DNA from 2 places in the Micromonospora sp. NPDC051924 genome. Region 1 is predicted to be linked to the other one. Evidence: riboswitches for the same ligand, from Rfam matches in the RefSeq annotation. Region 1 holds a riboswitch; the other holds the start of a gene.

Region 1 (3,465 bases):
GTGCGACCAGTCCCAGTACGGACCCGGGTCCCAGTGCATCCCGGCGACGTTGCCGGGGAGGATGCCGGGCACGTTGTCGTGGCCCAGGATGTGCTGCCGGTCCAGCGGGATCTGGAAGCGCAGCGCCAGGTGGCGGACCAGCTTGGCCGAGGTCCGGTACATCGCCTCGGTGTACCAGGTGCCGTGGCCGGCGAAGCCCTCGTGCTCGATGCCGATGGACTTGGCGTTCACGTACCAGTTGCCGGCGTGCCAGCCGACGTCCTTGGCCTTGATGTGCTGGGCGACGTAGCCGTCCACCGAGCGCAGCGTGTAGTGCCAGCCCAGGTAGGTCTTGTCCTGGACCAATTTCACGCTGGGGCCGAAGTAGCCCTCGGTGTCGTGGATGACGATGTATTCGATCTTCTGCTGGGCCGGCCGCGCGCCGAGGTCGTGGTTGCCGTAGTCGCCGGCGCCCGGGCCGTACTTCTCGTACGGGGCGGGAATCCACTCGCAGGCGAGCCGGACCGGGCATTCCAGGCCGTCCGGCCGCTCGGCGCGGCGCAGGCCCAGCTTGTGCAGCCCGGACTCGTCCGGCGTCACGGCGGCGGCGGCGAGGGTCACCCGCTGGCCGTCGTCGGTGGTCCGGCTGGCGCCCTGGCCGATCTGGTCGTACACCTCGTCGGCGAAGGCCGCCGCGGCGTCCTCGGTGTCCGCGCCGGAGTACCGGGCCACCGCGCCGTACCAGGCCGCCGGGTCGCTGCCGGCGCCGACCGGCCCGCCCAGATCCTTCTGGTACGAGGCGAGCAGCGCCGCGCCGCCCCGGATGTTCGCGACGGCGTCGGTACGCAGCGTCTCCACCGGGATGCCGGTGAGCGCGGCGGCGGCGTCGACGGTCTGCAGGGACGCCTGCGGCAGCACGTCGCCGGAGGGCGCGGCGGCGACGGTCGGGTCGAGCGTGAGCGGGCGGGAGTCGTCGCCGCGCGGGTCCTCGTTCTCGTCCACGTGTGAGCTGGACGGGGTCGAGGCGACCTGCTCGGCGTCGGTCAGGTGCATCGGGCCGTAGCCGCCGCTCGTGCTGGGCTGGCCCGGGTGGGTGTCCCAGCGGGACTCCAGGTACGAGACGCCGAGCAGGACGCTCTGCGGCACGCCGTACTCGTCGGCCGCGCCGGCGTACTGCTGCTGCCGGTCGGCGGTGTCGGCGCTGGACGGCTCGGCGGCCACCGGGCCGGTGGTCGCGAGCGCGGTGGCCGCCGCGACGGCGGCGGCCAGCAGTATCCGTCTGCCCGACGGCGGGGGTGAGAGGTGCATCGAACCTCCAGACAGGGATGGGGGTCACTGCGTTCCCACCCTCACTCCGCACCCGCCTTGCGGTCAATACCTTTCCGGCTGGTAAAACCCGCTGAAGAAAACCTTCATCCTCCGGATCGTGGCCGCAACTTCGCGTACGGAGTGTCACGGCCGCGTGAGTTGCGTCTTGATAACGGCGATCTCTACTCTGGTCAATCGTCGGCCGGCAGTTTCATCGCCCAGCCCGGGTGGTGACGGTCGGACACCGCCGAGTCGCCTCCGGGCGAGCCGGGGACCCAGGTAACTGGGGTGAATCCGCAGCCTCTGCGGTAGGGCGGCTCCCTTCCTGCCCGAACCCGTCAGCTAACCCGGTAGGCGGTCCGGAAGAAGGAGTACGGAGCCCGGTGGCTAACCATGCCCCGCGGCCGCCGTCGGCGCGGTCACTCGACCGGCTGACGGCTGCGCCGCGTTCACGCTGGTCCCGCTTCACCACCGCCCTCGCCGCCCTGGTCGGCACCGCCGTCATCCTGACCGGCGGCGCCACGGCGGCCCACGCAGACCCGTCGGTCGCCGAGATCGAAGCCCAGATCGACCGGGACTGGAACAAGCTCGAACCGATCATCGAAAAGGTCAACGCCACCCGCGAGGACCTCGCCGCCAACCGCAAGCAGGCCGCCGCGCTGGCCAAGCAGATCGCCCCGCTGCAGGCCAAGGTCGACCAGGCCCTCGGGCAGGTCGGCGGTCTCGCCGCCGACGCCTACAAGGGGGACAACCTCTCCACGGTGAACGCGCTGCTGGGCAGCCGCTCCCCGGGTGAGGTGGTCGACAGCCTGGAACTGCTCGACCGCTTCGCGCACCGCCAGCAGCAGCAGGTGCAGACGGTGGCCGAGCTGCGCGACCAGCTGGCCGCCAAGAAGCAGCCGCTGGACGACATGATCGCCAAGCTGGCCCGTACCGAGGCCCAGCTCGCGGCGCAGAAGAAGCAGATCGACGCCGAGATCGCCCGGCTCCAGAAGCTGCGGCTCAAGGTGTACGGCAACGGGGGCGGCGGGCCGCTGCGTCCGGCGCCCTGCCCGGCCGGCTACCCGGGTGGCCCCGGCGGGGTCGCGGCCAAGTTCGCCTGCGCCCAGATCGGCAAGATCTACGTCTGGGGCGCCGCCGGGCCGGACCACTACGACTGCTCCGGCCTGACCATGGCCGCCTGGGCCAAGGCCGGTGTCTCGCTGCCGCACAACGCGCGCCAGCAGCACGACGTCACCCGGCGGGTGAGCCGCAGCGAGCTACAGGTAGGCGACCTGGTCTTCTACTACAGCGACCTGCACCACGTCGCGTTGTACGTCGGTAACGGCTGGGTGGTGCACGCCTCCCAGTCCGGCAAGCCGATCACCATGAAGCGCGTCGACGACGGCCAGATCAACAGTTACGGCCGACCGGGCTGACGGTCCGCAGGGGCTCCCGCGACGCGGGGGCCCCTGCATCGTTCCTCAGCGGGTCGGCCAGACCCGCCAGTTCTGCCAGGACCGGCTCGGCGTCGGCCCGCGCTGCCCCTGGTAGCGCGACCCGTAGACCGCGGAACCGTACGGGTGCTCGGCCGGCGAGGAGAGCCGGAAGATGCAGAGCTGGCCGATCTTCATGCCCGGCCAGAGGGTGATCGGCAGGTTCGCCACGTTGGACAGCTCCAGCGTGACATGGCCGGAGAAGCCCGGGTCGATGAAGCCCGCCGTCGAGTGGGTGAGCAGCCCGAGCCGGCCCAGGCTGGACTTGCCCTCCAGGCGGCCGGCGAGCTGGTCGCCCAGCGAGATCACCTCGAGGGTCGAGGCGAGCACGAACTCGCCCGGGTGCAGCACGAACGGCTCGCCCTCGGGAACCTCCACCATCGACGTCAGGTCGTCCTGCTGGACCGCCGGGTCGATGTGGGTGTAAAGGTGGTTGTTGAAGACCCGGAACAGCCGGTCCAGGCGTACGTCGATGCTGGACGGTTGCACCAGCGTGGGCTCGAAGGGCTCCAGCGCGAGCGTGCCCGCCTTGATCTCGGAGACCAGGTCGCGGTCGGAGAGCAGCATCGGAACACCATAGCGACCGGTACGGGTGACCTGCGTGTCGGACTACATCTTCGTACACCTGTTCGATAGAATGTTCGCATGGCTTCCTGGTCCGAATTCGCCGCCGACGAGCCCCGACTCGCCGACGAGATCCGCC
Region 2 (3,465 bases), on a different contig from region 1:
GCGCGCGATCGCCAGCAGCACGTGCCCGTGGTTGGTGAGGAAGGTCCAGTTCCGGGGGCTCCCGTTCCCGCCCGCTGTCGTCGCCATGGTGGCCATGGTATGGCCCGGCGTGGCGTCGGCCGCCCCTGGCCCGGTCCCGAAACGCGCCGGCGGGCCCCGAACCTGTGGCCGCCCGGCCCGCCGTCAAGTGTGGTTCAACGCACGAAACGTGCTTCGTGTAAACCTTGACGCGCCTTCTGCTGCGTGTGACGGTGGTCGGCGAGGCCGCCTCCGCCGTCGGCCGGGTCGACCAGGTCGTAGGAAGGCACTGCATTGACGCCGACCACTCCGGAACAGGCACTCGCGGAGCTGTCCGCCGGTAACCGCAGGTTCGTCACCGGCGCCCCCCGCCATCCCAATCAGGATGCCGGCCACCGCGCCGCCGTCGCCGACGGCCAGCACCCGTTCGCGGTGATCGTCGGCTGCTCCGACTCCCGGCTCGCCGCCGAGATCATCTTCGACCGGGGCCTCGGCGACCTCTTCGTGGTCCGTACCGCCGGGCACACCGTCGGGCCCGAGGTGCTCGGCAGCGTCGAGTACGCGGTCACCGTCCTCGGCACCCCGCTGGTCGTGGTGCTCGGCCACGACTCCTGCGGCGCGGTGCAGGCCGCCCGCGAGTCGGTGCGCACCGGCACGTCCGCCGCCGGGCACCTCGGCGCGCTGGTGGACGCCGTCGCCCCCAGCCTGCTGCGGGCCGCCCGGGAGGGCGTCGAGGACGTCGACGGCATCGTCGACATCCACATCGCGCAGACCGTGGAGGCCATGCTGGCCCGCTCCGCCGTACTCGCCGAGCGGGTGTCCGCCGGGCGGTGCGGGGTGGTCGGCATGTCGTACCGGCTCAGCGCGGGCGAGGTGCGGACGGTGGCCGAGGTACCGGCCCGCACGCCGACCCCGACGCTGCCCGGCCCGGCCGCGGCCACGGACCCGGCGCCCACCACCGTCGCCGGCTGAACCGATACCGGAAACGCCACAGGGGCCGTCCCGCACGTGCGGGACGGCCCCTGCCGGTGCACGAGGTCGCTACAGCAGCGACATGTGCACGTGGTCGGTGTGGTTGGATGGTCCGCTGTACGACTTCCAACCGGTCGCCGGGAACCAGATCTGCCGGTTCCAGATCACGTAGTAGATGCCCAGCCGGTCGGCGTTGCGGATGAGGAAGGCGGCGACGTTGTTGCCGTACATCCGCGTGTCGTTGTTGTGCCAGGGAGAGAAGCCGCTCTTCTGCAGCGACCAGTCGCAGGCCCGGCCCTTCGGATGCTCCCACGGCCCACCGGAGCGGTAGCAGCCCGCGAAGCGATTGAAGCCGGCCCGTCGCACTTCCTTGTACGCGTGCAGCGTGCGCGGGGTGACGCAGCCGGAGGTGGTCGGGTCGTTCTCGCTGCACGACTCCGGCTTCCAGTCGCCGTCGGCCGTCCGACCGGGCCCCATCCGGGCAACCGGGGAGGTGGCCGAGACCAGACCGCCGGTGAAGCCGATGCCGCCGACCAACTTCAGTGCCTTCTCCGTCTCGGCCTTCTCGCGGGCCATCACGTTGGTCTGCTTCTGCTGCTCGCGCACCTCGGCGTCGAGGGCGAGCTTCGCCTGCTCGGCGCGGTTCTTCGCCGCGTTGACCTCGGCGAGCTTCTGCGCGTTCACCATGTTCAGCTCGTCCAGCGCGGCGGCCCGGCGGACGAACGAGTCGGGCGTGTTGCTCTCCAGCAGCATGGTCATCGCACCCAGCCGGCCGGTCCGGTAGGACTGCGCCGCGATCGCGGTGACCTGCGGGCTCAGCGCGTCGAGTTGCTGCTGCGCCGCCCGGACCTCCAGGGCCAGCTGGAGCTGGCGCTTCTTCGACTTCTCCAGCTTGTTCTTCGCCTGGAGGTAGTTCTTGTTCGCCTGGGCGATGGCGTCGGTGATGAGGAGGTCGCCGTCCTCCTCGTGCTCCGCGGGCGCGGGGTTGGTCGGCGCGGCCAGCGCCGGGGCGGGCCCGGCGAGGACGGCGCACGCGGCGAACACGGCCACCAGGGGTGTCAACCAGCGGCGCAGGGGTGCCGTCAACAGTGTTCCCTTCCGTCGACCGCCGACCGGGTTAGCTGCCGGGTTCGGGACGGAAGTGGCCCCTACCGCTGGCGCGGATTCACCCCAGGTACCTGGTTCCCCGGCTCGCCCGTGGGCGATTGGGCGGTGGCACCGCTGGCGCCGCTGCGCGCCTTCGGCGGTGACCGGGAGCGAGGTTACCCGAGAGTGCGTGCGGGGTTCTACGTCCGGAAGCCGACCAGAAGCCCTATTTCGTCGTGGCCCTGCGTGACCAGCGTCGCGTTTGAAATCGGTGGTCACGCTGCGGAGTGTCACCATGCCGGCTCCGTGGTCCTTTCCGGCCCGTGCCGCTCCCCGAGCGCCGCCAGGACGTCGTGCCGCGCCGCCGGCGGACGCGGCGTCACCGGCCCGCCCGGTCCGGCCGGCGTGCTGGCGGTCCCACCCCGGCCGGCGGTGGTGACCATCGCGGCCAGCCCGGTGGTCAGCGGTACGGCGGCGATCAGGCCGAGCGTGGCCACCGCGCTGCGGACGATCTCCTGGGCCATGAACTCACTGGTGAGGATCTCGCCGACCGGCCGGGAGTCGGCGACGAGCAGGAGCAGCAGCGGGAGCGACGCGCCCGCGTACGCCAGCACGATGGTGTTGACCGTGGACGCGATGTGCGCCCGGCCCACCCGGGTGGCCGCCCGGTAGAGCTGGCGCCGGGACAGCCCCGGGTTGGCGTGCGCCAGTTCGGTGACCGTGGCCGCCTGGGTGACCGTGACGTCGTCCAGCACGCCCAGCGAGCCGATGATGATGCCGGCGAGCAGCAGCCCGTGCAGGTCGACGTCCCGCTGGAACATGGAGAGCGTGGTGGCGTCCTCGCTGCCGAAGCCGGTGAGGTGGGTGGCCGCGGTGGCCAACGTGCCGAGGACCCCGGTGAGCACCAGGCTGCCCAGGGTGCCGAGGACCGCCACCGAGGTCTGCGCGGTGATGCCGTGCGTGAGGTAGAGCACCACGAACATGATCAGCGCGGCGCCGACGATAGCGACCAGCAGCGGCGGCTGGCCGGCGCCGATCCCGGGGAGCACGAAGCCGAGCAGGACGGCGAAGCTGGCGACCAGACCGCCCAGCGCGGCCAGCCCGCGCCAGCGGCCGAAGGCCACGATGGCGACGGCGAAGAGCACGGCCAGCCAGACCAGCGGCGTACCCCGCTGGTGCTCGGCGATGTTGTAGCTCTTCGTCGCCGGGTCGGCCGGGTCCGTCAGCTCGACCAGGATGATCCTGTCGCCGACCTCGACCCGGGGCGCGCCCGGCCCGGACGGGACCGGTGCCTCGACCTGGTGGCCGGCGTCCGGCCCCTGCTCGGCGGCGACGGTGACCGTGCCGCACGGACCCTCGGACCCGCCCGGACCACCCTCCGGGGTCTCC

The links. Region 1 has a riboswitch for cyclic di-AMP ahead of ACZ6S5_RS28450 (C40 family peptidase). Riboswitches for the same ligand answer to the same signal wherever they lie in the genome.
Region 2: it holds a riboswitch for cyclic di-AMP, as region 1 does, so the genes downstream of both, ACZ6S5_RS20075 (coiled-coil domain-containing protein) here and ACZ6S5_RS28450 (C40 family peptidase) in region 1, are expected to answer to the same signal.

What each region holds. Positions count from the first base shown of each region.
Region 1 is NZ_JBVJJA010000046.1:22,884-26,348, forward strand. Features, by position in the region: gene ACZ6S5_RS28445 (N-acetylmuramoyl-L-alanine amidase) at 1-1,287, opposite strand, end outside; cyclic di-AMP (ydaO/yuaA leader) riboswitch at 1,523-1,658, shown strand; gene ACZ6S5_RS28450 (C40 family peptidase) at 1,671-2,705, shown strand; gene dcd (dCTP deaminase) at 2,751-3,329, opposite strand; gene ACZ6S5_RS28460 (pyridoxamine 5'-phosphate oxidase family protein) at 3,408-3,465, shown strand, end outside.
Region 2 is NZ_JBVJJA010000024.1:71,725-75,189, forward strand. Features, by position in the region: gene ACZ6S5_RS20065 (helix-turn-helix transcriptional regulator) at 1-96, opposite strand, end outside; gene ACZ6S5_RS20070 (carbonic anhydrase) at 313-990, shown strand; gene ACZ6S5_RS20075 (coiled-coil domain-containing protein) at 1,060-2,076, opposite strand; cyclic di-AMP (ydaO/yuaA leader) riboswitch at 2,082-2,212, opposite strand; gene ACZ6S5_RS20080 (YibE/F family protein) at 2,367-3,465, opposite strand, start outside.